DNA from 3 places in the Telluria sp. AIW5 genome. Region 3 is predicted to be linked to each of the others. Evidence: predicted binding sites of a transcription regulator. Region 3 holds the regulator's gene; each other region holds the start of a gene.
What was found. The regulator sigma-54, encoded in region 3, starts transcription at its own class of promoters, with help from an activator protein. The targets are predictions, from matches to a motif close to TGGCANGNAANCTGCTTT.
Positions count from the first base shown of each region.

Region 1 (10,518 bases), 2.2 Mb from region 3:
CCCGCCTGCGCGCCTCCAGTGGCGAGCAGATCATCGTCTCGAACGCCGAACTGCTGAAGGACACGGTATCGAACTTCAAGCGCATGGTCACGCGCCGCATCGTCTACAACCTGCGCGCGCATCCGGATACGCCGGCGGCACTGGCGGCGAAAGTGCCGACGGCGGTGGCCGAATTCATCGGCAAGCGCGACAAGGTGCGCTTCGACCGCGCCCACCTGTCCAAATACACGCAGGACTACATCGAGTGGGAGATCATCTACACGGTCCTCGACGCGGACTACAACCTGTTCATGGACACCCAGCAGGCGGTCATCCTGGCCTCGATGCAGATGTTCGTCGACCTCGGCATCTCGACGGCGCCACGTGCGCAGCAACTGCTGCTGCAGGAAGCGGTCGAACCGGATGCACCCGGCCTGCCGCAAGGCCCGGCGGTGCGCCATCCGGCAGCCTTGCGCAGCCTGCCGAAGGGAACCTGAGTTTGCGCGTTAACGTCAAGAGGAGCATGCGATGAACCAGCCGAAGCAACAGCAGCAGCCACCGGGCCGCGAGTCGGCCCTGACGCCGAAGGCCGACCACGGCGAAACCAGCTACCAGGGTTCGGGCAAGCTGGCCGGCAAGGCCACCGTGATCACCGGCGGCGACAGCGGCATCGGCCGCGCGGTGGCGCTCGCGTTTGCGCGCGAAGGCGCCGACGTCCTGGTCGCCTACCTGAACGAGCACGACGACGCCGAGGAGACCGCGCGCCTGGTGCGGGAAGCGGGCCGGCGCGCCGTGCTGGTGCCGGGCGACCTGGCCGAACCCGCCCACTGCCGCGCGATCGTCGCGCGCGCCGTGCAGGAGTTCGGCCGCATCGATGTATTGGTGAATAACGCCGCCTTCCAGATGACCCGCGATGCGATCGAGGAGATCCCGGACGAGGAATGGGACTACACCTTCCAGGTGAACATCACGGCCATGTTCCACATTTGCAAAGCCGCGGTAAAACACATGGCGCCGGGCTCGTCGATCATCAACACCGCCTCGATCAACTCCGACAACCCGAAGCCGACCCTGCTCGCCTACGCCGCCACCAAGGGCGCGATCGCCAATTTCACGGCGGGCCTGGCGCAGCTGCTGGCCGAGAAAGGCATCCGCGTCAACTCGGTCGCGCCGGGGCCGATCTGGACGCCGCTGATTCCGTCGACCATGCCGCCGGACCAGGTCGAGAGCTTCGGCCAGCAGGTGCCGATGAAGCGTCCCGGCCAGCCGGCCGAAGTGGCGCCGGTCTACGTGCTGCTGGCGTCGGACCAGGCCAGCTACATCTCCGGCGCGCGGATCGCGGTGACGGGCGGCACACCGATTTTGTGACCGGGGGCGAGCAGCCGAAGTAACGTAGGGTGGGCATGCCCACGAGTATGTGCGGCCGCCCCCCTCCACCGCTCCCGGAGACCGTGCGGCACGGGTCCGCACGCACGCGTGGACGGTGTCCACCCTACGGTGCGCGGCGGTGAGCGGCTCCGGAGACCGGTATCAATCGACGTAACGTAGGGTGGGCATGCCCACGCGTACGTGCGGCCGCACCCCTCCACGGCTCCCGGAGACCATGCGGCACGGTTCCGCACGCACGCGTGGACGGTGTCCACCCTGCGGTGCGCGGCGGTGAGCGGCTCCGGAGACCGGTATCAATCGACGTAACGTAGGGTCGGCATGCCCACGCGTACGTGCGGCCGCACCCTCCACCGCTCCCGGAGACCGCGCGGCACGGTTCCGCACGCACGCGTGGACGGTGTCCACCCTGCGGTGCGCGGCGGTGATCAGCTCCGGAGACCGGTATCAATCGACGTAACGTAGGGTGGGCATGCCCACGCGTACGTGCTCCACCGCTCCCGGAGACCGTGCGGCACGGTTCCGCACGCACGCGTGGACGGTGTCCACCCTACGTTGCGCGGCGGTGAGCGGCTCCGGAGACCGGTATCAATCGACGTAACGTAGGGTGGGCATGCCCACGCGTACGGGCGGCCGCCCCCCACCGCTCCCGGAGACCGTGCGGCACGGTTCCGTACGCACGCGTGGACGGTGTCCACCCTACGGTGCGCGGCGGTGAGCGGCTCCGGAGACCGGAATCAATCGACGTAACGTAGGGTGGGCATGCCCACGCGTACGTGCGGCCACACCCCTGCACGGCTCCCGGAGACGGTGCGGCACGGTTCCGCGCGCACGCGTGGACGGTGTCCACCCTACGGTGCGCGGCGGTGAGCGGCTCCGGAGACCGGTATCAATCGACGTAACGTAGGGTGGGCATGCCCACGCGTACGTGCGGCCGCACCCCTCCACGGCTCCCGGAGACCGTGCGGCACGGTTCCGCACGCACGCGTGGACGGTGTCCACCCTACGGTGCGCGGCGGTGATCAGCTCCGGAGACCGGTATCAATCGACGTAACGGAGGGTGGGCATGCCCACGCGTACGTGCGGCCACACCCCTGCACGGCTCCCGGAGACGGTGCGGCACGGTTCCGCGCGCACGCGTGGACGGTGTCCACCCTACGGTGCGCGGCGGTGAGCGGCTCCGGAGACCGGTATCAATCGACGTAACGTAGGGTGGGCATGCCCACGCGTACGTGCGGCCGCACCCCTCCACGGCTCCCGGAGACCGTGCGGCACGGTTCCGCACGCACGCGTGGACGGTGTCCACCCTACGGTGCGCGGCGGTGATCAGCTCCGGAGACCGGTATCAATCGACGTAACGGAGGGTGGGCATGCCCACGCGTACGTGCGGCCGCACCCCTCCACGGCTCCCGGAGACGGTGCGGCACGGTTCCGCACGCACGCGTGGACGGTGTCCACCCTGCGGTGCGCCGCGGTGAGCGGCTCCGGAGACCGGTATCAATCGACGTAACGTAGGGTGGGCATGCCCACGCGTACGGGCGGCCGCCCCCCTGCACGGCTCCCGGAAACCGTGCGGCACGGTTCCGCACGCACGCGTGGACGGTGTCCACCCTGCGGTGCGCGGCGGTGAGCGGCTCCGGAGACCGGTATCAATCGACGTAACGTAGGGTGGGCATGCCCACGCGTACGGGCGGCCGCACCCCTCCACGGCTCCCGGAGACCATGCGGCACGGTTCCGCACGCACGCGTGGACGGTGTCCACCCTGCGGTGCGCGGCGGTGATCGGCTCCGGAGACCGGTATCAATCGACGTAACGTAGGGTGGGCATGCCCACGCGTACGGGCGGCCGCCCCCCTGCACGGCTCCCGGAAACCGTGCGGCACGGTTCCGCACGCACGCGTGGACGGTGTCCACCCTACGGTGCGCGGCGGTGAGCGGCTCCGGAGACCGGTATCAATCGACGTAACGTAGGGTGGGCATGCCCACGCGTACGTGCGGCCGCACCCCTCCACGGCTCCCGGAGACGGTGCGGCACGGCTCCGCACGCACGCGTGGACGGTGTCCACCCTGCGGTGCGCGGCGGTGAGCGGCTCCGGAGACCGGTATCAATCGACGTAACGTAGGGTGGGCATGCCCACGCGTACGTGCGGCCGCACCCCTGCACGGCTCCCGGAGACCGTGCGGCACGGGTCCGCACGCACGCGTGGACGGTGTCCACCCTACGGTGCGCGGCGGAGACCGGTATCAATCCAGGGGCGTCTGCTGAGGCGGTGGTGGCGGCGGAGGCGGCACGCCTTCCATCGGCGCGTCCTGGACCTCCTCAGCCTCGTCCTGCGGCGCCGGCTCGGGCTGCGCCGGTTCGGCCGGGATGCCTTCGGTCAGGTCGCCCGGTTCGATGAATTCCTCTTCCGGTTCTTGCTGCTGGACCCGTGCCGGGGCTGGTGGACGTCCGCCGGGGAACAGAGCCTCGCGGTCGACCTTGCCGGCGTCGAGCGCGCTCCTGAAGAAGTCGCCGACCAGCAGGACCGCATTGTGGCCGCCCTGCCCCCAGTAGCTCGAACGCATCGTGACGCGGTTGTCGTTGAAGCCAACCCAGGCGCCGGCGACCAGGTTCGGATGCATCAGGATGAACCAGCCGTCCGCATTGTTCTGGGTGGTGCCGGTCTTGCCGGCGACGTCGCCGTTGATGCCGAAGCGCGAGCGCACCTGCGTGCCCGTGCCGCGATTCACGACCCCGCGCATCATGTCGATCAGGGTCACGCTCGCCGCCTGCGACATCGCGCGCTCCGGTTTGGTCGTGGCAAAGTCGGCGATCACGTTGCCGTCACGGTCGCTGATGCGGCGCACGAAGACCGGCTTGCGGTACTCGCCCTGCGCCGCGATGCTGGCATAGCTGCTGACCATCTCGAGCAGGGTCACGGGACTCGTGCCCAGCGCCAGCGACGGCACGGCGGCCAGCTTGCTCTGGCGGATGCCGAGGTTCTGGGCCAGCTTGATGACGGGCGGCAGGCCGACGTCGCGCATCACCTGGGCCGTGATCGTGTTCTTCGAGAACACCAGGCCGTCGCGCATCGTCATCTGGCGGCCGGTGGTGCCGGACATGTCGGTCGGGCGCCAGACGGTGCCGTCGGCGGCGCGGATGTCCATCACCGCGTCGACATACGGCTGCTCGGGCGGGATGCCGTTTTCCAGCGCGGCGCCATACACGAAGGGCTTGAAGGTCGATCCCGGCTGGCGCGCAGCCTGGGACACGTGGTCGAACTGGTCGCGCGCGAAATCGCGGCTGCCGACCCAGGCTTTGACTTCGCCCGTCGTCGGGTCGATGGCGACGAAACCCGCTTCCAGGCGCGCCTTCGATTCGCGCAGCTTGCGCATGAAGTCGCGGTCGCCCTTGATGCGCTTCAGGGCCGCTGCCGGCGCCTCGCCGCCCTCGACCGCCTTGCGGTAGTCCGGCGTCTCGCGGACAAAAGCGTCCAGTTGCGCGCCGTGCGTGTGCCAGTAGTAGTCGAAAGGCGCGATGCTGCTGCGCATCGAGGTGTAGGTGCCGGTGGAGGTCGCATTCGGCGGGCTCGGATTGGCCCACTCGACATCGGCCACCGCCTGCAGGGCGCTGGCCTGTTTCTCGACCGCGCGCAGCGCCGCTTCCTGCAGGCTGGTGTCGAGCGTGGTCTGCACCACCAGGCCGTCCAGTTCCAGGTCGTAGTCGTTGTCGTTGTCGTTCGCCCATTCGAGCAGCCACTTGCGCACGTGCGCGGTGAAATGGTTGTCGCGCCCGCTGCGCTCCACCTGGCGTTCGAAGTCGAGGCGCAGCGGACGCTTGATGAGCGCCTTGTAGCGCGCCTCGTTGAAGGCGCCGTGCTTGAGCATCTGGCCGAGCACCACGTTGCGGCGCGCGAGCGAACGCTGCGGATTGGTGACCGGATTGTAGTAATACGTCCCCTTCAGCATCCCGACCAGGGTCGCCGCTTCCAGCACGTCGAGCTTCGAGGCAGGCTTGTCGAAATAGGTGCGCGCCGCCATCTCGATGCCACGCGCGTTGTACAGGAAAGGCACCGTGTTCAGGTAGGCCTCGAGGATCTCGGTCTTGCTGTAGGTGTTCTCGATCTTGATCGCGGTGATCAGTTCTTTCAGCTTGCGGTTGATGCTGCGCGCGCGCCCGATCTCTTCCGGGAACATGTTGCGGGCCAGCTGCTGGGTGATCGTCGAGCCGCCCTGGGCGTCGCCCTTCAGGCTGGCCAGCATGGCGCCGCCGATGCGCGTGAAGTCGACGCCGTGGTGTTCGTAGAAGCGGTGGTCTTCGGTCGCGATGAGCGCCGTCACCACATGCGGCGACACCTGCGCCAGCTTGATCCGCTCCTGCAGGCCCTGCTCGAAGGTGCCGAGCTCCTTGCCGTCAGCCGACATGATGACGGTCGGGCGCGCGCTGCTGACCTGTTTCAGGTCGGCGATGCCGGGCGTAAGCGGAATCAGGATGATCAGGTAGACGATGAGTACGGCGGCCAGTGCGGCAAACGAGGCCAGCGCAATGATGAGCACCTGCTGGCGGCGCGAGCGGCCGGACAGGAAACCATGCGCATGGCGCACACCCGCCCTGGCCCTGCCGCCGGCGCTGCCGAACAAATCCCTGGCCTGCTGCCGGATGCCGTTCTCGGTCTTCTCGTCCTGATCCACTGTTTTCCTTGCTAAATTGATCCGCTTGCGCGCAGTATAGCCGACCGCGCGCCACGGCCGCGTCCACGGCTGCACTCGCGCCCGCAGCCCGGCCCTGGTCCCGCGCCCCCGCCGCACTCGCGACGGGATGTACTTTCGCTTATGATGTCACGATGTCTTTACAAGTTACCCCCACCGAAGTCCCCGATGCCGAACCCGCCACGCGTGTCCTGCGCCAGTTCCGCATCGTGTTCAACTCCGTCAAAACCCATTTCCGCCAGGTCGAGCGCGAAGCCGGCCTCGGCGGCGCCCAGCTGTGGGCGCTGTCCGTCATTGCCCAGTCGCCCGGCATCGGCGTCACCGAACTGGCCCGTTCGCTCGACATCCACCAGTCGACCGCCAGCAACCTGGTGCGCACGCTCACGACGCGCGGCCTGGTCTCGACCGCGCGCGATGGTTCCGACCGGCGCGGCGTCGCGCTGCGCGCCCTGCCCGCGGCCGACGCCCTCTTGAAGAACGCGCCGCTGCCCTTCGCCGGGGTCTTGCCGGACGCCTTGTCCAGCCTCGACGCGGCCACCCTGCACCGCCTGGAGGCCGACCTCGGGCGCCTGATCGCGCTGCTGGCCACCGACGAAACGAGCGCCCAGGTCCCGCTGGCCCAGCTGTAGGCGGCCGCTTACGACCCCGCTGGTATGTCGGCAGTCTTTACATCCGGCTAAGCTTGCCGATCCATGTCGTTTGCAACACCTTGTTTACATGGAAAATTAATTTCCTGGCACAAATCATGCTATTGGGAATGCACGGCCAGGGAGGCCGCATTCAACCAGACAGGGATAATAAAAATGAACAAGTCAGTGAAGAAACTGGTATCTGCCACGCTGCTGGCGCTCGCCGCAGGCTTCTCCGGGTCGGCAAGCGCCGGCACCATGCTCGGCCAGGCCCCCGATCCGGCCCTGATCGTCCAGGCCGGCGGCTTTGAATGGGTGTACGCCGGCCCATGCGCGGGGGCTGAGCCAAGCTGCGGCACCGTGCAACTGCACCACGGCTTCGAGTTCGCGACCGACGCGCAGTGGAACGCCAGCTTCACCAGCATTGCGGCGCTCGAGTCCGCATTTACCGACAACGGCAACGTCCTGTGTGCTTCGCGCTACTTCAATACGGTCTACGACCATTGCGATTTTGGCGATATCGGGGCCGGCTACATCTGGCACTCGCCCCTGGCCCCCGACCAATCCCGGCGCGACAGCGCTATCGCCGAGACCTTCCTCGTGCGCGCCGTCGACGCGCCGGCCGACGTGCCGGAACCAGGCAGCATCGCACTGCTCGCGCTGGGACTGGCAGGCTTCGCGGCTGCACGCCGCAGGCTGCCGAAATAATCGTCCACACGCTGCAGGGCCCGCCACGTGCGGTAATACCATTCAGTTAACAAGGCCGCTTCGATTCACGTCGGAGCGGCCTTTGTTCTCGAGGTCGACGCGCGGGCATGCCCGCCCTACGTTACACAGCGGTCTCGACCGACAATGACGACGGTGGCGCACCGTAGGGCGGGCATGCCGGCGCGTTATGCTGGCCCGGCTTAGCTCATCCGCGCTTGACTGAACGGCATTACGCCGCGTGCGGGCCTTTTTTTGCGTTGGAGCGCCTGACGCTCCTGGCCGGGCCGTGCCCTCAGTCGCGGTCCTCGCGGAAGCGCCGCAGCGCGGCGTCGACGATCCCCTCGGTGCTGCCCGCTTCGGCATGCGCTTCGCGCAGCATGTGGGCGTCGCTGCCGGTGTGGGTCTCGCGGCCGATGTGTTCCAGCGCGGCCTCGCTGCCGAGCGCCTTCGCATGCGGCTCGAGCCGGCGCAAGGTCGTCAGGATGTCTTCGCGCAGCGAGATCGTCTCGTGGCTCTGCGGATGCACCAGGGTGCCGTCGAGGCCGAAGCGGCAGGCCTGGAAGCGGTTGTAGTTATACACCAGGTAGTCGTCTTCCAGCGGCGGCGGCTCGTTCCCTTCGAGCAGGTAGCGGCACAGGGCCTGCATGTAGCAGGCGAGCGCCGCCGCGCGCTCGACCGTGAGCGGCGTATCGCAGACGCGCAGTTCGATCGTGCCGTATTCGGGCTTGGGGCGCAGGTCCCAGTAAAAGTCTTTCATGCTGCGCACGATGCTGGTCTTTTCCATGCGCGCGAAGTAATCGCGCTCGAAGGCGTCCCACTCCAGGATGAAAGGCGCGCGTCCCGACAGCGGAAAAGCGAACACCGAATTGAGGCGCGCCGAATTGAACTGGGTGTCGCTGCCCTGCAGGAAGGGCGATGAACTCGAGAGCGCGATGAAATGCGGGATGTAGCGGTTCAGCGCATGCAGCAAATACAGGGCTTCGTCGCCCGAGTTGCAGCCGATATGGACGTGCTGGCCGAACACCGTGAACTGTTTGGCGAGATAGCCGTAGAGCGCCGACACTTCTCGAAAGCGCGGCTTGGAAAAGATCTTACGCTGCGACCACTGCTGGAACGGGTGGGTGCCGCCGCCGCAGACGCCCACGTTCAGGCGGTCGCCGGCGCGCAGCAGCGTGTCGCGGATCTCGCGCAGTTCGGCCAGCAGTTCGCCGTGGTGGGTATGCACGCTCGAATTAATTTCGATCATGCTCTCGGTGATTTCGGGCGTGACGTTACCGGGAAAAGGCGCGCGGCCCAGGAGTTCGAGCATGTCGGGCGAGGCGGCGACCAGGTCGAAGTCCGACAGGCTGACCAGCTGCAGTTCGAGCTCGACGCCCATGGTGAGCGACTGCGATTGGGCGAATGGTGGGAGTGCCATGTTCACGCCTCCTTGATGTGACGGGTTTCATTGGCCCAGACGACGGCGCGCTGGGTGAGCACCGGGCCGAGCACGTCGAGCAGCAGCATCACGGCCGCCAGCGGCGCCAGGCTGTCGAACAGGTCGATGCCGATCCAGCGGGTCTGCTCCATCAGCAGGATCGCGAACACCGCCATCGGCGTCAGCGCCAGGCCGGACAAGGCGCCTTTTTTCGCCGAGATGCCGGAGACACGCGCGAAGGCCGTGCAGACACCCACTTTCACCAGGCCGCGCACGAGTACCAGCAAGAGGCCCAGCGCAATGCCGCCGCCCAGGTGCTCGACCTCGACCTTGGTGGCGACAAAAAAGAACATCAATACCGCCAGCAGGTCGCCCAGCACGCCGAAATTGCGCTGCGCCGGAGAGAGGACGATGCGGCGGTGGCGCGCGACAAGACCAAAGGTCAGCGCGGCCAGCACCGGCGAAAACTGCAGCACGTAGGTGATGGCCACCAGCAGCACGACCGCCAGCGCGAAGGCGAGCGTGGCATCGCGCGCGGCGTCGCGCGGGGAGGCGATCATGCGCAGCCAGAGCGGCACCAGGGCGCCGAACAGCGCGCCCAGCACGCTCGAGGCGCCCAGCACCAGCAAGCTGCTGCCGGCCGCATGGGCAAGGTCGCCCGAGGTCTGGAACACGCCGATGCCGACCACCACGTTGAAGGTGAACACGGCCATCACGCAGTTCAGCGCGGTCAGGTGCATGGCGCGTTCGGTCACCTGGCCGGCGGCGCCCTGCTCGTTCAGCACGCGCAGCAGGCCGGCGGGGGAACTCGACATCGCCAGCGAGGCCGTCAGCGCGGCCGGCAGGCTCTCCATGCCGCAGGCGCCGGCCACCACGTAGACGGCGGCGAAGGTCAGCACCGCTTCGAGCAGCGAGGTCGCGACGATCCACGGGTTGCTGCGCAGCCAGCGCAGGTTGATGCGGTAGCCCAGTTCGAACAGGATCAGGCCGAAACCGAGGTTCGCCAGCAGCATGAAGTTTTTCGATTCGGACGGCGGCAGGTAGCCGGCGGCCAGGTTGCCGAAGACGAAACCGGCGACGCCATACACGGCGATGCGCGGCAGCGCGGTCCAGCGGAAAATCAGTTCGCCGGCCATCCAGGACAGCGCGATGGCCAGCGGCCAGGCAAGTTGCAAGCCGAGATCGGCGTAGTCGGGCATGGAAACCTCCTCGATGGGCGGGAGAACTGCTGCACACCGGGCGGTGCCTGTCCCGCGAAAAAACCGCCCCCGGAATGGCACCGGGGGCGCAAAAGAAACGCAATAGCGCCTCATCGCTGATCGAAAGCCCCACCATGGCGGCGGCGCTCCGAACCCGGCCATATTGCCTGAACTATATATCCTTGGCAACTACATTTGTGCGAACGTATGGACGCTCAGTGCACCTGGCCCAGCTCGCAGCGCGACTTCCTGCCAACCACCTTGCAGCGATTGCGCTCGAGGCCGTCGCGGTCGTGGACCCGGACCAGCCAGGCGTCCGGACCCGTTCTCTCCATGGTCATGAAGCCGAAACCGTCGATCCAGGAACTCATGTGCTCGACGACGGCGCCGGGCGCCGGCGCCGTGCCCGGTGGCACCACGGCCGGCAGCGGGACGATGTCCTCGGCGGTGCCGGAAAAGCCCGCCACGAACTGGGTCGGATGATCGCTGGCGAAGCTGAGCTGCTCCCACA
Region 1 is NZ_CM155289.1:3,598,811-3,609,328, reverse strand. It holds gene AC1MEM_RS15960 (mechanosensitive ion channel family protein) at 1-476, shown strand, start outside; gene AC1MEM_RS15955 (glucose 1-dehydrogenase) at 508-1,347, shown strand; gene AC1MEM_RS15950 (penicillin-binding protein 1A) at 3,610-6,036, opposite strand; gene AC1MEM_RS15945 (MarR family winged helix-turn-helix transcriptional regulator) at 6,189-6,683, shown strand; gene AC1MEM_RS15940 (PEP-CTERM sorting domain-containing protein) at 6,858-7,391, shown strand; gene AC1MEM_RS15935 (YbdK family carboxylate-amine ligase) at 7,684-8,808, opposite strand; gene AC1MEM_RS15930 (cation:proton antiporter) at 8,811-10,007, opposite strand; gene AC1MEM_RS15925 (metallophosphoesterase family protein) at 10,223-10,518, opposite strand, start outside.
Region 1: AC1MEM_RS15940 (PEP-CTERM sorting domain-containing protein) is a predicted target of sigma-54. The motif match lies at 6,789-6,806, and genes of this name have one in related genera.

Region 2 (10,518 bases), 1.0 Mb from region 3:
CAGGCACTGGAAATTACCGACGCACTCGTGCGTTCGGGTTCGGTCGACCTGGTGGTCATCGACTCGGTGGCGGCACTGACCCCGCGCGCCGAGATCGAAGGCGACATGGGCGATTCGCTGCCGGGCCTGCAAGCGCGTCTGATGTCGCAGGCACTGCGCAAGCTGACCGCGTCGATCAACCGTACGAACACCCTGGTCATCTTCATTAACCAGATCCGTATGAAGATCGGTGTGATGTTCGGCAGCCCGGAAACCACGACCGGCGGTAACGCGCTGAAGTTCTACGCCTCCGTGCGCCTGGACATCCGCCGTACCGGCTCGATCAAGTCGGGTGACGAGGTGATCGGTAATGAAACCAAGGTCAAGGTCGTCAAGAACAAGATCGCGCCACCATTCCGCGAAGCGCACTTCGACATTCTTTATGGAGAAGGCACTTCCCGTGAAGGCGAAATCCTGGATCTTGGCGCCGACAACAAGATCGTGGAGAAGTCCGGTTCGTGGTACAGCTATAACGGCGAACGTATCGGCCAGGGCAAGGACAACGCCCGTCAGTTCTTGAAAGACCGCCCGGCACTGGCGCGCGAAATCGAGAACAAGGTCCGTGCGGCCCTGGGTGTGCGCGAACTGCCGCCGCCAGTCGGTGGCGACGCCGAAGACAAGGCGCCGAAGCTGAAGGCTGTTTCGGAGTAATCGGCTGGGGCGGGGCGGGCCGGTTGTCCTTCAACCTGCAACCCGCGGCCCTATCCGATGAGCTGTATTCGCCATGCGCCAACCAGTATTGAGTCTGAAAGGTCGGGCCCTGCGCTACCTCTCCATGAGGGAGCACAGCCGGCTCGAGCTCAAGCGCAAGCTGGCACGCCATGCGGAGGAGGGCGACGACATCGACGCCCTCCTCGATTTTCTGGAAAAGAACAACTGGCTGTCGCAGGAGCGTTTTGCTGAATCGCTGATTCATCGAAAGGCTGCGCGCTTCGGCAACAGCCGTGTCTTCGCCGAGCTGCAAAGCCATGGCGTCAACGGCGAAGCGCTGGCCGAGCTGAAACCCGGCCTGGCCGAGAGCGAGACCGCCCGCGCGGTCGAGGTCTGGCAGCGCAAGTTTGGCACCGTCGCGCAAGACGCGGCCGAACGCAACAAGCAGATGCGTTTTCTGATGGCCCGCGGCTTTTCGAGCGGCGCCGTACGCACAGCCCTCAAAGGCGCGCCGGAAGAAGACGACGAGTTTTAAGGCTTGCCGCATCCCGGGCGGCCCGTAGCCGTATCAACGCTGTATCCGAACTAAACTAATCTATTTCCCAGGCGCCAGCGTGGAGCGCCATCCAGCGATATGCGCCCGCATATTCCTCAACCCCGGATGACGCTGCACGCTGGCGCTTGTTTGTCGGAGTCATTGTCATTATGAAAACACTCTTCGCAGTCATGCCGATCCTCATCCTCGCCGCCTGCAGCAGGCCGCCAGTCGAGCCAACCGGGACGTATCGGCTTGGCACGGCGGACAAAACCCTGGTGCTTGACGTCCGGGCCAGCGGCGAGTATGTGCTCCAGATCGATGGCCCCGGCGCCATGACCGATGAGATCCGCGGCCGCTGGGAAGACGAACGTGGGAACGGTCCGCACGTCTCGTTCCACGGCCTGGCCTGGCGCGGTACCGAACCCGCAGCGGGTAGTAGCGTCTGGACGACGACTGTTCGCAGCAATGCCGATATCTGCCTCGACGCCGAGGGGCAATCCTGCTTTATCAAGGACGCCGCGGCCTGAGCCGGGGCCTTGCCCACTGGTGAGCCACCACTTTGCGGTCTCCAGCGCAAGCCGCGTGAAGCCGTCGACGCCGACATGGGCAAGCGGGCCACGTTTGCCCGACTGCCGCCCGCCGCGCGTCCGCCTGATCCCCATGTTGCAGTGCAACCCGCCCCCGCCTGTGCTAAACTTTCACGGTTTAAGCAGCGCCGCATGAGCGGTAGTTGCCGCAGAAGCTGCGGTAACGTGCATCAGCACATAGCTGCCACCTTGATTGCCGGTCAATCGGCACATTTGTTTTTTATGCCCCTGTCTTCTCCCACCCCGCGCTCCCTGCGGCATACACGCGCCATTTCCGTCGAAGCGTACGCGCGCGACGATGGCCTGTGGGATCTTGACGCCCGCATCCGCGACATCAAGGCACGCGACATCGTGCTTGCCTCCGGCAACCGTCCTGCCGGCACCGCCGTGCACGACCTGAGCCTGCGCATCACCATCAACCGCGACCTCGAGATCGTCGACGCCGAAGCCGCGTCCGACTCGGTTCCCTACCCCGGTTACTGCGACGTCATCGGCCCGGCGTATAAAAAGCTGGTCGGCCTGTCGCTCATGAAACATTTTCGGCTGCATCTGAAAGACCGCCTCTCGGGCGTGCTCGGTTGCACCCACCTGACTGAATTGGCGCAGGTCTTGCCCACCGCGGCAATCCAGGCCTTCGCCGATGACGCGTTCGAGACACGCAACGCCGCCAATGAGGGCGAGGCTGCGCGTCCGTACGAAATCGACGGCTGCCACGCGCTGCGCGCCGACGGCCCCGCTGTGGCAAAGTATTACCCGCGCTGGGTAATCAAGGCCGTACAGGGTTGATATTGATGTCGAAGTTTCCAATTAACGTAGCTAAATCAGTAACAGAAGAAGGGAAGCCAGCATGAAAATCCATGAGTATCAGGGCAAAGAAATCCTCCGAAAGTTCGGAGTGACGGTTCCGCGCGGCATTCCGTGCATGTCGGTCGACGAAGCCGTCAAGGCAGCTGAAGAGCTCGGCGGCCCGGTCTGGGTGGTCAAGGCCCAGATCCATGCTGGCGGCCGTGGTAAAGGCGGCGGCGTGAAGGTTGCCAAGTCGCTGGAACAAGTCCGCGAATACGCGGAACAGATCATGGGCATGCAGCTGGTCACGCACCAGACCGGCCCTGAAGGCCAGAAAGTGCGTCGCCTGCTGGTCGAAGAAGGCGCCGACATCAAGAAGGAACTGTACGTCTCGATGGTCACCGACCGCATTTCGCAGCGCGTCGTGCTGATGGCCTCCTCGGAAGGCGGCATGGACATCGAAGAAGTCGCACACAGCAACCCGGAAAAAATCCACTCGATCGCGATCGACCCATCGGTCGGCCTGACCGACGCCGAAGCGGACGAGATCTCGACCAAGATCGGCGTGCCTGCCGAATCGCTGGCCGACGCCCGCGTACAACTGAAGGGCCTGTACAAGGCGTACTGGGAAACCGACGCGTCGCTGGCTGAAATCAACCCGCTGATCCTGACCGGTTCGGGCAAGGTCATCGCCCTCGACGCGAAGTTCAACTTCGACTCGAACGCGCTGTTCCGCCAGCCGGAAATCGTCGCCTACCGCGACCTGGACGAAGAAGATCCAGCCGAAGTCGAAGCATCGAAGTTCGACCTCGCCTACATTTCGCTCGACGGCAACATTGGCTGCCTCGTGAACGGCGCCGGCCTGGCCATGGCCACCATGGACACCATCAAGCTGTTCGGCGGCGAGCCGGCCAACTTCCTGGACGTGGGCGGCGGTGCGACGGCTGAGAAAGTCACCGAAGCATTCAAGATCATGTTGAAGAACCCAGGCCTGAAAGCCATCCTGGTCAACATCTTCGGCGGCATCATGCGTTGCGACGTCATCGCCGAAGGCGTGATCACCGCATCGAAAGCTGTCTCGCTGCAAGTGCCGCTGGTCGTCCGCATGAAGGGCACCAACGAAGACCTGGGCAAGAAGATGCTGGCCGACTCCGGTCTGCCGATCATCGCTGCCGATACGATGGAAGATGCAGCCAAGGCCGTCGTCGCCGCTGCAGCTGGTAAAGCCTAATTCAAGGAATAAACAAATGTCGATCCTGATCAACAAAGATACTAAAGTCATCACCCAGGGTATCACCGGCAAGACCGGTCAGTTCCATACCCGTATGTGCCGCGACTACGCGAACGGCAAAGCTGCCTTCGTCGCAGGCGTGAACCCGAAGAAGGCCGGTGAAGACTTCGAAGGCATCCCGATCTACGCTAATGTGTCGGAAGCGAAAGCTGCCACCGGCGCAACCGTGTCGGTGATCTACGTTCCGCCGGCAGGCGCAGCCGCTGCAATCTGGGAAGCTGTCGAAGCCGACCTGGATCTCGCCATCTGCATCACCGAAGGCATCCCTGTCCGCGACATGATGGCCCTGAAGGACCGCATGGCCAAAGCCGGCTCGAAGACCCTGCTGCTGGGTCCTAACTGCCCAGGCCTGATCACCCCGGACGAAATCAAGATCGGCATCATGCCGGGCCACATCCACAAGAAGGGCCGCATCGGCGTCGTGTCGCGTTCGGGTACCCTGACGTACGAAGCAGTCGGCCAGCTGACCGCACTGGGCCTGGGCCAATCGTCGGCAGTCGGCATCGGCGGCGACCCGATCAACGGCCTGAAGCACATCGACATCATGAAGATGTTCAACGACGATCCTGATACCGACGCGGTCATCATGATCGGCGAAATCGGCGGTCCGGACGAAGGCAATGCTGCCTACTGGATCAAAGAGAACATGAAGAAGCCAGTGGTCTGCTTCATCGCCGGTGTCACCGCTCCTCCAGGCAAGCGCATGGGCCACGCCGGCGCGCTGATCTCGGGCGGCGCAGATACCGCGCAAGCCAAGCTGGACATCATGGAAGAGTGCGGCATCAAAGCCACCAAGAACCCGTCGGAAATGGCACGCCTGCTGAAGGCCATGCTGTAATACCGATTAGATCTTGTTCTGAAGAGAGGAGCCTGCGGGCTCCTCTTTTTTTATGGGCCGTGCGCTCGGGGCCACACGCCAATCACAAAAATTGTTTCCGAACAGACAGAAAATGCACCGTTGGTGACAAAAATTGTCAGTACGGGAGGCGTGGATGACGAATTTGGTCGCTTTTATTGTGAGGATGCTAATGATTTGAGCGCTAAACGGGCTGGCACGGCGCTTGCAATAGGTAATACGTGGCACGAAGCAATACCGAATACTTACCCCAACATACCTACCCTCGGAGAAACACCATGAAATCGATGAAAATTGTCAAGAAAGCCCAAGCCGGCTTCACCCTGATCGAACTGATGATCGTTGTTGCGATTATCGGCATCCTGGCCGCTGTCGCGATCCCTGCTTACCAGGACTACACCGCGAAAGCCAAGTTCGGCGCGGCACTGGCTGAAGTGTCGGGCGGTAAAGTGGGCATGGATACCGCACTGAATGACAGCACGACAGTCGCAGGACCGGCCACCGTTGGCCTGCCAACCGCCACGACAAAGGCGACGGCAAACTGCAATACGTTCACGGCGGCAGTCGCCAGTGACGGCGCTGCGACGATGACCTGCGAGATCATTGGCGGCCCGTCGGGCGTGAATGGCCAGACGATCACCCTGACCCGCGCCGCTGACGGTGGCGCTTGGAGCTGCGCCGCTAGCACGGTCAAGCAGAAATTCATTGGCGCCGAAGGCATCTGCGCTGGCGATACCAAGTAATAGCTGAGTCCCAGTCGTACCAAAAACCCCGCTTCGGCGGGGTTTTTGCTTTGGCTGAGTTGCCTCAATCGCGCGCTGGGGACCACAGTTATTGTTCCGGACTGCTCAACCACCGGAGAATGATCATGACACGCACGAAAGTTGTTAAGAAGGACGAAACCGGCTTCACCCTGGTGGAACTGATGATCGTCGTCGCGATTATCGGCATCCTGGCCATGGTTGCCATCCCGGCCTACCAGGACTACATGGCGAAGGCGAAGTTCGGCGTCGCGCTGGCTGAAGTGGCGGCAGGCAAAGTCGGTATCGACACCCGGCTGATCGACGGCGATACCGTCGCCCAGCCGGAAGAAATCGGCCTGGCCGCGGCCGACAAGCCGACCGCCAACTGCAAGTTCGGCGCAACGGCCGGCGTCGATGGGGCCAGCCTGACCTGCCAGATCGTGGCCGGCCCGGTGGCCGTCAAGGACCAGACCATCACGCTCACCCGCGACAAGGACACCGGCGCCTGGAGTTGCACTGCCGCCACCATTCCCCAAAAGCTGATTGGACCCGAAGGGGTTTGCAAAGGCAAAGCCGCGTAAGCCAAAAAGTACTCCGCCGTAGCGGTAATGCCGTTCAGTCAAGAAGGCCGCTTCGATGCACATCGGGGGGGGCCTTTCTTGTAGATGGAGCGCTGCACTCGACGTCGACGCGCGGGCATGCCCGCCCTACGTTACACAGCGGTCTCGACCAACAATGAGGACGGTGGTGCACCGTAGGGCGGGCATGCCCGCGCGTTATGCTGGCCGGGGCAGATCATCCGCGCTTGGCTGAACGGTATGAGCGCCGTCGCGGGGTTTTTGTGCGGATACCTGAAGAAACAGCCTCAGACGATCTTTTGCCGATCCGCCAGCAAGGCCTCATAGGTCATGTTCTGCAGCAGCGTGTAGTGGGTCGGATCGAGGTCAATGAACTGCATGCCGTAAGTGAACAGGTCGGTGCCGTCTGCCGCCTTCGTGGCGTTGACGTTGCGGATCGCCGCGCGCGCCGAGATCCGCACTTCCTGGTCGTCCGGCGGGGCTTTCAGGGAAAACTGCAACACGATCTGCTCTTCGTCGGCGGGCAGGCGGCCCTGCGGGACGACCAGGGCGTCGCTGACCGACAGGTTCAGGATGGTGCATGCCAGCGGCCTGCCGTGGGTACCGCTGCCGCTGATCGTGGCCGGCAGGTCGACCTTGACCCGCATTGCCGTGCGCAGGCTGGTGCCCTGCACCGAGGTCGGGAAGGAGAGGTGGACGTAGAACAGCGGACGTCCGAAGACGCGCTCGACCGTGCACGCGAACGAGCACACCTTGACGCCCGAGAACACGCGGATCGTCAGGCGTTCGCCTTCGGCCAGCGAGATCGGCGCACCGTTTTCCATCGGGATCTTGAGGATGAGGTACTCGTCCTTGATGTAACCGATCGGGCTGGAAAAATACTGCACCGGCTTGACGCGGCGATGGGTGATGAGCTGCAGGCGCGTGCCGACCTGGAGATTCATGGTCTCGAAATCGACATCCTGGGGTTTAAGCTCGTTCGCCTGTGCGGCCTGCATGCTGTGCGTTCTGAAGTGGCGGACCGGCGGTCCGGCAAGGGCAGCATGATACCACTCCATTTAGTGACCAAAATCAACTAATTTGACGACTGTCGTAAAAAACCCGCTCAAAAGCGGGTTTCTGCGGGTCAAATCGTGGACATCATGGCTTCAGGTGCTGGTCGAGCCAGTTAATCACGGTGTGATGCCACAACAGCGAATTGGCCGGTTTCAGGACCCAGTGGTTTTCGTCCGGGAAGACCAGCAGCTTGCTCTCGATGCCGCGGCGCTGCAGTGCCGTGAAGGTGGACAGGCCCTGCGCCGTCGGGATGCGGAAGTCGAGGTCGCCCTGGACGACGAGCATCGGCGTTTTCCACTTGTTCACGTGGAGCACCGGGTTGAAGCGCTCGTGCTGCTGGGGCACGGCAAAATAGGCGCCGCCGTTTTCCCAGTCGGTGAACCATTGTTCTTCGGTCGAATAAGCCATGCCGCGGGTATCGAACACGCCGTCGTGGTTGACGATGCACTTGAAGCCATCGGACCAGTTGCCTTCGATCCAGTTCATCATGTAGCCGCCATACGAAGCGCCCAGTGCGCAGCTGCGTCCGCGGTCCAGCCACGGGAATTTCTTCACGGCTGCGTCCAGTCCCTTTTGCAGGTCGACCAGCGGCGCGCCGCCCCAATCCCCGCTGATCGCATCGGTGAATTTCTGGCCGTAGCCGGTCGAGCCGTGGAAATCGATGAAGACCGTCGCATAGCCGGCGCCCGCATAGATTTGCGGATTCCAGCGGTAGCTCCAGGCATTGCCGAAACTGCCCTGCGGTCCGCCGTGCACCAGGAAGGCGATCGGGTATTTCGCGCCCGGGGTCGCATTCCATGGCTTCATCACGTGGCCATAGACGGTGTCGCCGTTCGCGCCCTTGAACGAGAACTGTTCATATTCGCCGAAGCGCACGTCGGCCAGCTTGTCGGCATTGTTGTTCGTCAGCTGCTGCGGTTTGCCGCCACGCAGCGTTGTTGCGTACAACTGGGCCGGCGATGACAGCGTGGCCTGGGTAAAGACGATGGTATCGCGGCGCATGTCGAAGCCGCCGATCGACCCCTTATCCGTCAACGCGGCAACTTTACCGCTGGCGACGTCGATCGCGAACAGGCGATGCTGACCCACGTCCTCGGCATCGACGACGACCGATTTGCCGTCCTCGCTCCACTGCAGGGCGCCCGCCGAGCGGTCCCACTTCTCGGCCAGCTTGCGCTTCTTGCCGCTGGCGACATCCATCAGCACGATCTGGTAACGGTCGGCCTCGAAGCCGGGACGCGCCATCGCCAGGTAAGCAAGGGTGCGGCCATCCGGCGAGAACACGCCCTTGGTGTCCCAGGCCTTGTTATCGGCCGTCAGGTTGCGCGGCGCGGCATTGCCGGCGGCAGGCACGCTGTACACATCAAAATTGGTCGACCAGGCTTCGGTCTTGCCGGCGATGCGCGCCGAGAAGACGATGGTCTTGCCGTCCGGGCTGAAGCGGTATTCCTCGCGGTCGCCAAACGGTTTCGAGGGCACGTCCCCGTCGAGCGAGCCCGACAGGCTGACCGGCGCGCTGCTGACGCGGCCGTTCGCCTCGATCGGCGCCGAGAACAGCACGGCATTGCGGCCATCTGCCCAGGTATCCCAGTGGCGCACGAACAGGCGATCGTAGACGTGTCCGCTTGCCTTGTTCTTCGCCTGGGCATCGAGCCGGTCTTTGGTGCAGCCGAGGTCGGGGCAGTCGCGGAACACGGCCAGGCTGAACGCGATGCGTTCGCCGGTCGGAGAAATGCGGAAATTGTCGACGTCGAGCGGTAAATTCGTCACCTGGACCGGTTCGCCGCCGTTCGCAGGCTGGCGCCAGACCTGCGAGCTGCCCGAGCGGCTCGACAGGAAATAGACGGCGTCGCCGGACGGCGACCATTCGGGATCGGTGCTGCTGCTGTCGTGGTTCGTCAGCGCTTTCGGCGCGGCATTCGCGCCGTTCAGGTCGGCGATCCACAGGCTCGTATGGCCGCGGTTCTTGCCGAGATCGGTAGTGCGCACGGTGTAGACGACACGGCGCGCATCCGGAGAAACGGCCGGGCTGCCGACGCGTTCCAGGCTCACCAGGTCTTCCACCGTCAAACCGCGCGGCGCGGCAACGGCATTGGCGGCAGCCACTGCCGTTACCAGAATAAACAAACGTAATTTCATTGATTCCTCGTCAAACGTGTCTCGGTGTTGTCCGGCAGCGCGACAGCGTGCCAGCTGCGAGGCAGCAATTTAACACGTTGCAAGAGTGGAGTGGACTGCCGAGCAGCGATCTCCGCCCTGGGCCTCGTGCTGGCCGCGGTGTGCCGCATACCCGCTGCGGATAGCTAATATTATTTATTTGCAATGAGCTGAGCTACTGCGTAAACATCGTGGCTAGAATGGTTGCGGATGAGTTTTTACCATAACGATAAGGAGACGAAGTCATGGATTCAAACCGTCGTAACCTGCTGAAAGCCAGCGCCTCCGCCGCCGTCGGCGGCCTCCTCGCAGTCAACCAACACGCCGCCCTGGCCCAGGGCCAAGTCGCCGTCGCAACGATGCCGGTCGTGCTGCCGCTGGCGGGCAAGATCGGCATGCGGCTTGCCACCTGCACCCTCGGTACCGGCGGCACGCCGACCGTGGTCGCAGTGCTGGACAACGGCAAGCTGATCGACCTGGGCGCGGAAGCGCGCCGCCAGAAGCGGGCCTTGCCCTTCGACGCCTCGTCGATGGTCGCGCTGATCAAGAGCGGCAACGCCGGCCTCGAGCAGGTGCGGGCCGTGGCCGAGCATGCGATGACGCGCCCGGCTTCGCTGCTGCCGATCGAGCGGGCGCGCTTCATGTCGCCGATTCCCCGTCCCGAGCGCAACATTTATTGTGTCGGCTGGAACTACCTGGACCACTTCGAAGAGGGCCAGAAGGCGCGCTTCGACAAGTCGGTCGAAAAACTGCCCGAGCACCCGGTGTTCTTCACCAAGGGCACGCACTCGATGAACGGACCCTTCGACAACATCCCGCACGATCCGAACTATTCGAATACCACCGACTGGGAAGCGGAACTGGCCGTCATCATTGGCCGGACCGGGCGCAACATCCCGGAAGAACAGGCGATGGATTACGTGTTCGGCTACGCGCCCTTCAACGACACGACGGTGCGCGAAGCCCAGCAGAAGCTGCACGGCGGCCAGTGGTTCAAAGGCAAGAGCCTGGACGGGCACGGACCGATGGGGCCATGGATCGTCACCGCGGCCGGCGTCAAACTCGACGACCTGCGCGTGATCTGCCGGATCAACGGCGTCGAAAAGCAGAACGCCAGTTATAAACAGATGTATTTCAAGATCCCGCGCATCATCGCCGAGCTCTCGCGCGGCCTGACGCTCGAGGCGGGAGACATCATCGCCACCGGCACGCCATCGGGCGTGGGCTTTGCGCGCA
Region 2 is NZ_CM155289.1:1,309,900-1,320,417, forward strand. It holds gene recA (recombinase RecA) at 1-690, shown strand, start outside; gene recX (recombination regulator RecX) at 764-1,225, shown strand; gene AC1MEM_RS05795 (hypothetical protein) at 1,396-1,755, shown strand; gene AC1MEM_RS05800 (DUF2889 domain-containing protein) at 2,038-2,601, shown strand; gene sucC (ADP-forming succinate--CoA ligase subunit beta) at 2,663-3,832, shown strand; gene sucD (succinate--CoA ligase subunit alpha) at 3,849-4,730, shown strand; gene AC1MEM_RS05815 (pilin) at 5,027-5,491, shown strand; gene AC1MEM_RS05820 (pilin) at 5,617-6,072, shown strand; gene AC1MEM_RS05825 (flagellar brake protein) at 6,357-7,067, opposite strand; gene AC1MEM_RS05830 (S9 family peptidase) at 7,210-9,264, opposite strand; gene AC1MEM_RS05835 (fumarylacetoacetate hydrolase family protein) at 9,528-10,518, shown strand, end outside.
Region 2: AC1MEM_RS05815 (pilin) is a predicted target of sigma-54. The motif match lies at 4,943-4,960, and genes of this name have one in related genera.

Region 3 (10,518 bases):
TTCGGGCAAATGTGAGGAAAACACGGCAAATCCTCCCGTCCTCCCCCGTTTCATCCAAGGCGCATGGATTTTCGTTACGGAAATTGCGTGAACTCTTGTGGAAGCGCAAACAGCGCTCACGCCACTGCTGGGTGAATGGTCGAAACGGGCCGGTGACAGGCGTAGGATACCGACGCGAAATCGAATTACAGGCCTCAAAAACAGGCCTATAATTCCGCTCCGCAAGTCGGCTCCTCGTGCGCCGCAACATGAAAAGCGTGAAATGACCAATCTCAGCAAAATCCTTTCTCTTGAAAACGTCCAGCTCGACATCGCGGTGTCGAGCAAGAAGCGCGCCTTTGAACAGGCCGGACTCATTTTCGAGAACAACTGCGGGATCGCACGTTCGACCGTCTCGGAGAATCTGTTTGCGCGTGAACGCCTCGGTTCGACCGGCCTCGGCCACGGCGTGGCGGTGCCGCATGGACGCATCAAGGGCAGCAAGAGTTTAAAACAGCCGATCGCCGCCTTCGTCCGCCTGGCGGCACCGATTCCATTCGAGTCGCCTGACGGCCAGCCGGTCAGCCTGCTGTTTTTCCTGCTCATTCCCGACCACGTGACCCAGCAGCACCTGGAAATTTTGTCGGAAATCGCCGAGCTGTTCTCGGACGAAGCGATCCGCACGGCGCTGGCCACCGATACCGATCCGCGCTCGATCCACGAACGTATTATCAACTGGCAACCCAGTTTGCAGGCCTTGGGTTAAACTCGGGGGAGTATTCCCCCTGGGTCTTTTCCTTATTATCAAGCCATGCTGCAGACTCCGCTTACCATCCAACGGCTGTACGACGACAACCGCGACAGCCTGCAACTGGGCTGGTTCGCCGGCTTTCCTGGCGGCGAACGGCTGATCTCGGGCGACGTCGCCTCCGCCGCCGACCAGGTCGGCCACCTGAACCTGATCCACCCGGGCCGCATCCAGGTCTTCGGGCACCAGGAACTGAATTACTACCACCGCCTGAAATCGAGTTCGCGCAGCCATGTGATCGGCGAACTGATCGGCGGCGGACCGCCGGCGCTGATCATCGCCCAGGGTCTCGAAACCCCGCCCGACATCCTCGCCATCTGCGACGAGCAGAACATCCCGCTGTTCTCGACCCCACTGCCGGCGGCGCAGGTGATCGACTTCCTGCGCGTGTATCTGTCGAAAAAGCTGGCCCAGCGCGTCATCATGCATGGCGTGTTCATGGACGTGCTCGGCGTCGGCGTGCTCATTACCGGCGATTCGGGCCTCGGCAAAAGCGAGCTCGGCCTGGAACTGATTTCGCGCTCGCACGGGCTGGTGGCGGATGATGCGGTGGAATTCTCGCGCATCGCCCCGAACATGATCGAAGGGCGCTGCCCGCCGCTGCTGCAGAACCTGCTCGAGGTGCGCGGCCTCGGCCTGCTCGACATCAAGGCGATTTTTGGCGAGACCGCCGTGCGGCGCAAGATGCGCCTGAAACTGATCGTCCACCTCGTCAAACGCGGCGTGCTGGACGAAGAAGTCGAGAGATTACCCTTCCACTTCCCGACCGAAGAGGTGCTGGGACTGCCGATCCGCAAGGTCGTCATTCCCGTTGCCGCCGGCCGCAACATCGCGGTGCTGCTCGAGGCCGCTGTGCGCAACACGATCCTGCAACTGCGCGGGATCGATACGCTGCAGGAGTTCATGGAGCGGCAGAGACAGGCGATGAGCGGCGATTGAAAAACCATCGTTCCAAATACGGCCGCTAAACCCTCGCCGCATTCCCCGCTAACTTGCGTGATCGGAACGTATGCACCCCGATCCGGCCGATTCTGGCACGGACGACGACAAACGGGGGGCTGTTGCGGTATCATCAACCCATGCACATTGTTCTCATTACCGGTATCTCCGGATCGGGCAAATCGGTTGCCCTGAATGTCCTGGAAGACGCGGGTTACTACTGCGTCGACAACTTGCCGCCGGCACTGCTGCCGCAGCTGGTGAAAACCGTGTCGAGCGAAGGAACGGACAAGCTGGCCGTCGCCGTCGACGCCCGCAGCGCCGAGTCGCTGGCGGAATTGCCGCTCACCGTGGCCAGGCTGGAAGAAAGCGGCCACGAGCTGAAAGTCCTGTTCCTGACCTCGAGCACCCATTCGCTGGTCGCGCGCTTTTCCGAAACGCGGCGCAGCCATCCCCTGTCGCATACGCTGCGCCCGGGCGAGAACCCGGCGTCGCGCCGCACCCTGATCGAATGCATCGCCGAAGAGCGCGAACGCCTGGGGGCGATCGAGCAGCTGGGCCATGTGATCGATACCTCCGAGGCGTCGGCGAATAAACTCCGCGCCTGGATCAAGGAACTGGCCGAGGTCCAGCATGCACCGCTGACCCTGTTCTTCGAATCCTTCGCCTTCAAGGTCGGCGTGCCGCTCGATGCTGACTTTGTGTTCGACGTGCGCGCTATTCCGAACCCGTATTACGACCTGTCGCTGCGCCCGCTGACCGGCAAGGACGCCCCGGTGATCGCCTTCCTCGAGGCCCAGCCGAGCGCCACCGAGATGCTGCACGATATCTGCAAATTCGTGGAAAAGTGGCTGCCCTCGTTCAAGACCGATAACCGCAGCTACCTGACGGTGGCCGTCGGCTGTACCGGTGGACAGCATCGGTCGGTGTACATGGCTGAGCGGCTGGCGGCCTATTTCAACGAGACCGAGCGCGTGGTGTTAAGGCATCGCGAGCAGTCGTAAGAAGACACGTTGCACCTGCGTTCATCGTTGGCCCTGGCTTACCGTAGGGTGGGCATGCCCACGCGTGCGCCACATGATCGGCGTTTGCGGTAATCGACGCCGAACGGTAAGCGTAGGTATGACCGCGTAGGCTCGAGAGCCCACGCTACGTTACGCCACCGATATCAACGCAAATGCCGCAAGGGGTGTGCGTGTTCCGGCCACGCCGGCGCGAAGAAGGCTTCGACCATGTCCGCCATCACGGCGTCCAGCGTCGGCGGATTCCACCGCGGCGCGTTGTCCTTGTCGATCACCAGCGCGCGCACGCCTTCCAGCACTTCGCCGTGCTCGAAATTACGGCGCACCAGCGTGCGTTCCATGCGCAGGCAGTCGGCAACGTCGAGTGAGGCGCCGCGCAGCAGCATCTCGTGCGTCACGCACATCATCAACGGTGAACGCTGGCGCATCGCTCCCAAAGCCTTTTGCGCAAACGGATTCTCATCGCCTTCCAGTGAAGCCATGATCGCGGCCACCGAACCGGCGCCGAAGTGGCGGTCGATCGCGGCGCGCTGCGTTTCGAGGACGCTTTGTCCCGCGTCCGTGGCACAGCGCGCAGCGAAGGCGCGGATTGCCTCGGGCACTTGCGCGCCCGGCGTCGATGCGATCAGCGCATTCAGTTCGCCCAATTGCGCGCCCGGCACGAAGACGTCGGCCAGGCCGACATACAAAGCGTCGGCCGCGCCGATCGTCAATCCCGTCAAGCCCAGGTAATTGCCCAGCTGCCCAGGCGCGTGCGACAGGAAGTGGCTGCCGCCGACATCCGGGAACAGGCCGATATTCACTTCCGGCATCGCCATTTTCGTGCGCTCGGTGACGATGCGCAGGCCGGCCTGCGGACCGCCCTGGGCGATGCCCATGCCGCCGCCCATCACCACGCCATCCATGATCGCAATATACGGTTTCGGATAGAAATGGATCAGGTGATTCAGCGCGTATTCTTCGGTGAAAAAATCCTCGAGCAGCGCGCTGCCCCCAAGCGGCGTGGCGTGCCCCGCTTCGTGGAAGAAGCGGATGTCGCCGCCCGCGCACAGGGCTTTTTCGCTGCTGCTGGTGAGCACGACCGCGGACACGGAGGCGTCGTCGCGCCAGGCCAGCAGGATGTCGGTCAGGCGGCGGACCATTGCCAGCGAGAGGGAGTTCAAGGCCTTGGGACGGTCGAGGGTGATCGTGCCGGTGCCGTTGGCAATGCGGGTCAGGACGTGGTCGGTCATGGCGAGTGAGCTGGTGAAAGAGACATGTATTTTACCGAAGGCAGACGTGAAAAGGGCGCCTCCCGGCGCCCTCGTTCAGACGGTGCTCAGTGCCCGGTATTACAGCGCCGCAGCAGGCTCTCCGCCTTCAGGCAGGCGCTTGAGCGCCTCACGACTATGGTCCTTCAACATCGTCTTGTATTTCATCACCTGGCGATCCAGCCTGTCCATGAGCAGGTCGATCGCAGCATACAGGTCTTGCGCCACACTCTCCACGTGCACGGTCTTGCCGGACACGCGCAAGTTAATCTCGGCCTTTTGCCTTTTGTCTTTTTCGGTGAGATTGTCGATGGCGAGGATCACGTGGGAATCGATGACCTGATCGAAATGTCGGGTGATGCGTTCGAGCTTGTTCTGTACGTATTCACGGATGGCGGGGGTGACGTCGAGGTGGTGGCCACTGATGGTGAGATTCATACACACTCCTTTGAGAAGATAGCGGCCGCCGGGCCGCGCAAGGAGTGCGCGTGGCTGCCGCTGTTACAAGGATTTGCGGAGGCTGACGGGAGGGATCTTGAGCGCTTCGCGGTATTTTGCAACCGTGCGGCGCGCAATGACCATGCCTTGTTCACCGAGCATTTCCGCGATCTTGCTATCGGATAATGGGTTCTTTGGGTCCTCTGCTCCTGTCAGCTGCGCGATAAGCGCCCGTATCGCCGTGGACGATGCTTCGCCCCCCGCTTCGGTGGCGACATGGCTTCCGAAGAAATACTTCAGCTCAAACATGCCGTGCGGGGTCAGCATGAATTTCTGAGTTGTTACGCGAGAAATCGTGCTCTCGTGCAGACCCAGTGTATCAGCAATCTCGCGAAGCACAAGGGGACGCATGGCAACCGCGCCATGGCTGAAAAAGTTCTTCTGACGCTCCACAATTGCCTGCGAAACACGCAGGATCGTATCGAAACGCTGGCGCATATTTTTGATGAGCCACTTCGCTTCCTGCAGCTGCGCGCTCATCTGGCCTTCGCCTTTTCCCTGCTTGAGCAAATTCGCGTAGACGTTGTTCACGCGCAGGCGCGGCATGACTTCGTTGTTCAGCGAAACGCTCCAGCCGTTCTTCGATTTGCGGACAATAACGTCCGGAACGACGTAGTCCGAGACGCTCGATGCAAAGGCGGCGCCGGGATGCGGATTGCACTGGCGAATGACGGCTTGCGCTTCGCGCAGGTCTTCGTCGTCGCAGTCGAGCGCTTTCTTCAACTTCGTGAATTCGCGCTGCGCGAACCAGGTCAGGTAACCCTCGACGATCTTCAAAGCCATGCGCCGCGTCACCAGCGGCACGCCCGGCATGGCGCGGATCTGCAGCGCCAGGCACTCGGACGCGCTGCGCGCACCGACGCCGACCGGATCGAGGCTTTGCACCATCGCCAGCGCGCAGCGCAGTTCGTCGATCTCGACTTCCAGCTCTTCCGGCAGGCGCGCGTGGATCTCGTCGAGCTGCTCTTCCAGGTAGCCGTTGTCGTCGATGGCGTCGATCACCAGTTCGGCGAGGGCCCGGTCGCGCGCCGTCACGCCGGTCACCCGGATCTGCTCCGTCAGGTGCTCGCGCAAGGTCACGCCGATAGCGCCCAGCTGCGGACGGCCATCGTCGTCGCCGTCGGCGTTCGACGCGCGTGACAACTCTCCCCAGTCCGCGTCGGACTCGCCGCGTTCGACCTCGCCGCCGCCGTCAAGGCCGTCGGCACCATCCGCGGCTGCGGGGGCGCCCTCTTCCGCATTCGACGCCGGCGCCTCGCCTTGCGCCGGCGCGGCGTTGAGCGCGCCGTCGGCCAGCAGGCGCACCGAGTGGTCGAGCGGATCGTCGAGCCGCTCGAGCAGCGGATTATCGGACAGGATTTGCTCGATCTCCTGGTGCAGTTCGAGCGTGGACAGCTGCAGCAGGCGGATCGACTGCTGAAGCTGCGGCGTGAGCGCCAGGTGCTGCGAAGTCCGGAGTTGCAGGGATTGTTTCATGTGCCGCTTGGGTTCCGTGTTTTGCTACAGGCTTGCTACATGCGGAAGTGTTCGCCCAGGTAGACGCGCCGCACCGACTCGTCGGCGATGATGTCGTCGGGGCGTCCCGACGCCAGCACCGCGCCCTGGTTGATGATGTAGGCGCGGTCGCAGATGCCAAGCGTCTCGCGCACATTGTGGTCGGTGATCAGCACGCCGATGCCGCGCTCCTTCAGGAAGCGCACGATACGCTGGATCTCGATCACGGCGATCGGGTCGACACCGGCGAACGGTTCGTCGAGCAGCACGAAGCGCGGATTGGTGGCGAGCGCGCGCGCGATCTCGACGCGGCGCCGTTCGCCGCCCGACAAGGACAGCGCCGGGTTCTCGCGCAGCTTCTCGATTTGCAGTTCGGCCAGCAGCGAGTCGAGCCGGTCGTTGATGGCGGCTTTGGTCAGTGCCTTGCCGTTGTCGTCGCGCTGCAGCTCCAGCACGGCGCGGATGTTGTCCTCGACCGTCAGCTTGCGAAACACCGAGGCTTCCTGCGGCAGGTAGGATAAACCGAGTACCGCGCGCCGGTGGATCGGCAGGCTCGAAATATCGGTGCCGTTGATTTCGATGGCGCCGGCGTCCGACGGCACCAGGCCGACGATCATGTAGAACGAGGTGGTCTTGCCGGCGCCGTTCGGCCCGAGCAGGCCGACGACTTCGCCGCAACCCACTTCGAGCGACACGTCGCGCACCACCAGGCGCTTGCCGTAACTTTTCTGCAGCCCCCGCACGACCAGGGTACTGCGCTTGTCGCTTGCTTCTTTCATTATCGCTTTCCTGCTACTGGCGCTGCCGGCGTCGATGAAGGTGCCGATGCAGGCGCAGCCTTGGCCGCCGGCGCGCCGGCCGGGGGAACCGCTGCCGCAGGTGCGCCAGGCGCGCCGCGGCGCGGTGCGATGATCAGCGTCCCGCGCCCGCCGCCAAGCTTGCTCTCGCCGCTGGCGTCGTTGCGCACGGTCGCCACTTCCTTGCGGCTGTCGTAGGAGATGTAGGCGCCATCGAGCTCGTTGGTCAGCCGCCCGTTTTCGAGCTGCTTGACGATCGCCTTCGAGAACAGCTTGACCAGCTCCTGGCGCTCGTCGTATTCGATGCGCTCGGCCTGGCCTTCCATCCACAGGTCGGGTCCGCCGTCGCGCTTCTGGCGGAAGGTCGCCACGCGCCCCGGGCCGGAAGTGAGCGTCACGCTCATGTAGCCTTCCGGCGTTTCCTTCACCAGTGCGCGGTCCGACTTCATGATCAGGGTGCCGCGCGTGAGGATGACGTTGCCGGTCAGGATGCGCGTCTGCGTGACTTCGTCGACGTCGAGCGAATCGAAGTTGATGACGGCCTGCTTCAGCGAGTCCGCGCGCTCGGCGGAAGCCGATAGCGAGAGCAAGGAAAGGAAGGCGGCGGCGAGAAGGGTTTTCATTAGGGCTCGTTCCTGTTATTGGGTGGGTGCGGCGTGCTGGCGCGGCGGATAGACGATCTGGCCACGCCCGCCGAGGTGCAGCTTCTGGGTCGGGTTCTCGGCCACCATGCCGACCCCGTTGACCGAGGCGGCGCCGAGGGTCATCTGCACCGGAAGTTTCGTCTTGACGACCTCGTCGTCGGCCAGCAGGGTGAGCGCCTCGGTGCGCGCGCGCAGTGCTTCGCTCTTGGGCGTGGCCGGGCGCGCGATGTCGACATTGCCCATCAACTCGACGCGGTTTTCGGCGTGATAGACCTGGCCGCGGTCGGCGTGCATGGTCATGCGCGGGCGGCCCGGCGCCATGCTCTCGACGATCGGCTTCGATACTTCGGAGACGTCGTTGTCGGGATGGTGGGCCAGGCGCGCGCCGGACATCACGTAGCGCGGCACGCCGGTTTCGGTCATGCGCACGAAACTGAAGTTCTCGACGATGTAATCGGGCTCGTTCAGGTTGTTGCCGGCGCCTGCCGTGTCCCCGGTCTGGATCGCCTGCAGCAGCCAGAAGCTGCCGAAGGCGAAGAACACGGCCGTTACCATCAGCGCCAGCATGCGCCAGCGGTGTGCGGTCCGTTTGTTCACGTAGGTCGCCATGGTGTCACGCCCATGCGAACTATGCGAAATAAGGCGCGAGCGCCTCTTCGTACTTGCCCTGCGCGCGCAGCACCATGTCGCACACTTCGCGCACGGCGCCGCGCCCGCCGCCGGCTTTGGTGACGTAATGCGCGCGGTGCTGCACTTCCGGGTGCCCGGTCGGCACCGTCGCGGCAAAGCCGACCTTGGCAAGCAGCGGCAGGTCGATCACGTCGTCGCCGATATAGCCGCACTGCTCGGCCGTGAAGCCGGTCTGTTCGAGCAGTTCGGCAAACGCGACGCGCTTGTCCTGGTGGCCCTGCCAGACGTGGTTGATGCCGAGGTCGCGCGCACGCGCCAGCACGATCGGCGATTTTCTCGCGCTGATGATGGCGGTAATCACACCCGTCTTTTGCAGCAGCTGGATGCCCAGGCCGTCGAGCACGTTGAAGGTTTTCGTGATTTCGCCGTCCGGCCCGTAGGTCAGGCTGCCGTCGGTCAGGATGCCGTCGACGTCGAAGATCATGACTTTGACGCGCGCGGCGCGCTCCATGTGTGCAAGCGGGGTCATCAGATTACCTTTGCGCGGGTCAGGTCGTGGATGTGCAGGGCGCCGACCAGCAGGCCCGCTTCGTCGACCACCAGCATCTGGTTGATGCGGAATTCTTCCATGATCGCCACCGCGTCCACCGCCAGCTGCTCGGGGTGCACGGTGCGCGCGCCGACGTGCATGACGTCGCGGATGGTCACATTCGAAAAGTCCTGCATGCGCTCGATCAGGCGGCGCAGGTCGCCGTCGGTGAACACGCCGAGCGGTTTGAAGTCCGGGTCGACCACGGCGGTCATGCCCATGCCCTTCTGGCTGATTTCCAGCAGCGCGCGGGTGAGCGGCGTGTCGGGCGTCACCGCCGGAATCGCCTCGCCGCTGCGCATCACGTCGCGCACGTGGGTCAAGAGGCGCCGGCCCAGCGCGCCGCCCGGATGCGAGCGTGCGAAGTCTTCCTCGCGAAAGCCGTGGGCGTCGAGCAGCGCCACCGCAAGCGCGTCGCCGAGGGCCAGCGTGACCGTGGTACTGGCGGTCGGCGCCAGGTTCAGCGGGCAGGCTTCCTTGGCCACCGACACGTCGAGGTGGACATCCGACAGGAGCGCGAGACGGGAGTTCGGCTTGCCGGTCATCGCGATCAGGGGCGTGCCCATGCGTTTTACCACTGGCAGGATGTCCATCAATTCGGAGGATTCGCCGGAATACGAAATCGCGATGAACACGTCCTTGCTGGTCACCATGCCCAGGTCGCCGTGGGCGGCTTCGCCCGGGTGCACGAACATGGCCGGGGTGCCGGTCGAGGCCAGGGTCGCCGCGATCTTGCGCGCGATGTGGCCGGACTTGCCCATGCCCGAGACGACCACGCGGCCGCTGCAGGCGTACATCAGGGCGACCGCGCGCGCGACGCTGTCGTCGGCATCCAGTCGTGCGTCCAGCGCGTGGATGGCATCGGCCTCGATGGCCAGGGTTTCGCGCGCCAGCGCGAGCACGCGCCGCGACTGGTTCTCGTCAAAACTGTTCAGCATTGTTTTTTCATCGGTTACACTCATTCTGGAAGTATAAACGAATTGGGAAAGCAAAAAACTTGCCAGACGTATCAAACAACGCTCGGTTCACAGAAAGACCTGATCACGCATGGCGTCCGGACTCGAACTGACCCTGCTGCTGCTCGGCAGCGCCGTCCTCGGCGTGGTCGTGTTCCGCAGCCTGCACCTGCCGCCGATGCTGGGCTACCTGGCCGTCGGCGTGCTCATTGGCCCGCATGCCTTCGGTCTCGCGGCGGAAACCGGTTCGACCCACGCGCTGGCCGAATTCGGCGTTGTTTTCCTGATGTTCTCGATCGGCCTCGAATTCTCGCTGGCCCAGTTGCGCGCGATGCGGCGCATCGTGTTCGGCCTCGGGGTGGCGCAGGTGGTGCTGACCATCATCGCCACCATGATCGGCGGCCTGGTTCTCGCGATGTGGGCGCCGCAGCTGCGGATCGGCTGGCAGGCCGCGTTTGCGCTGGGCGGCGCGCTGGCGATGTCGTCCACCGCCATCGTCGTGAAACTGCTGACCGAGCGGCTGGAGCTCGAAAGCGAGCATGGACGGCGCATCATCGGCATCCTGCTGTTCCAGGACCTGGCCGTGGTGCCGCTCCTGATCCTGATTCCCGCGCTGGCGAAAGACCCGGAAAACCTGGTGCGCACGCTGGCCTGGGCCGGGGTAAAAGCCGCGGCGGTGCTGGCGCTGCTGCTGTTCTTCGGCCAGAAGCTCATGCGCAGCTGGTTCACGTTAGTGGCCAAGCGCCGCTCGCAGGAGCTGTTCATGCTGAACCTGTTACTGGTGACGCTGGGCGCGGCCTGGATCACCGAGCGCGCCGGCCTGTCGCTGGCCCTGGGCGCTTTCGTGGCCGGCATGCTGATCTCGGAAACCCAGTTCAAGCACCAGGTCGAGGAAGACATCAAACCGTTCCG
Region 3 is NZ_CM155289.1:293,743-304,260, forward strand. It holds gene AC1MEM_RS01295 (PTS sugar transporter subunit IIA) at 263-745, shown strand; gene hprK (HPr(Ser) kinase/phosphatase) at 791-1,726, shown strand; gene rapZ (RNase adapter RapZ) at 1,867-2,730, shown strand; gene AC1MEM_RS01310 (enoyl-CoA hydratase/isomerase family protein) at 2,895-3,980, opposite strand; gene hpf (ribosome hibernation-promoting factor, HPF/YfiA family) at 4,080-4,436, opposite strand; gene AC1MEM_RS01320 (RNA polymerase factor sigma-54) at 4,500-5,972, opposite strand; gene lptB (LPS export ABC transporter ATP-binding protein) at 6,008-6,769, opposite strand; gene lptA (lipopolysaccharide transport periplasmic protein LptA) at 6,769-7,410, opposite strand; gene lptC (LPS export ABC transporter periplasmic protein LptC) at 7,426-8,028, opposite strand; gene AC1MEM_RS01340 (KdsC family phosphatase) at 8,060-8,590, opposite strand; gene AC1MEM_RS01345 (KpsF/GutQ family sugar-phosphate isomerase) at 8,590-9,612, opposite strand; gene AC1MEM_RS01350 (monovalent cation:proton antiporter family protein) at 9,698-10,518, shown strand, end outside.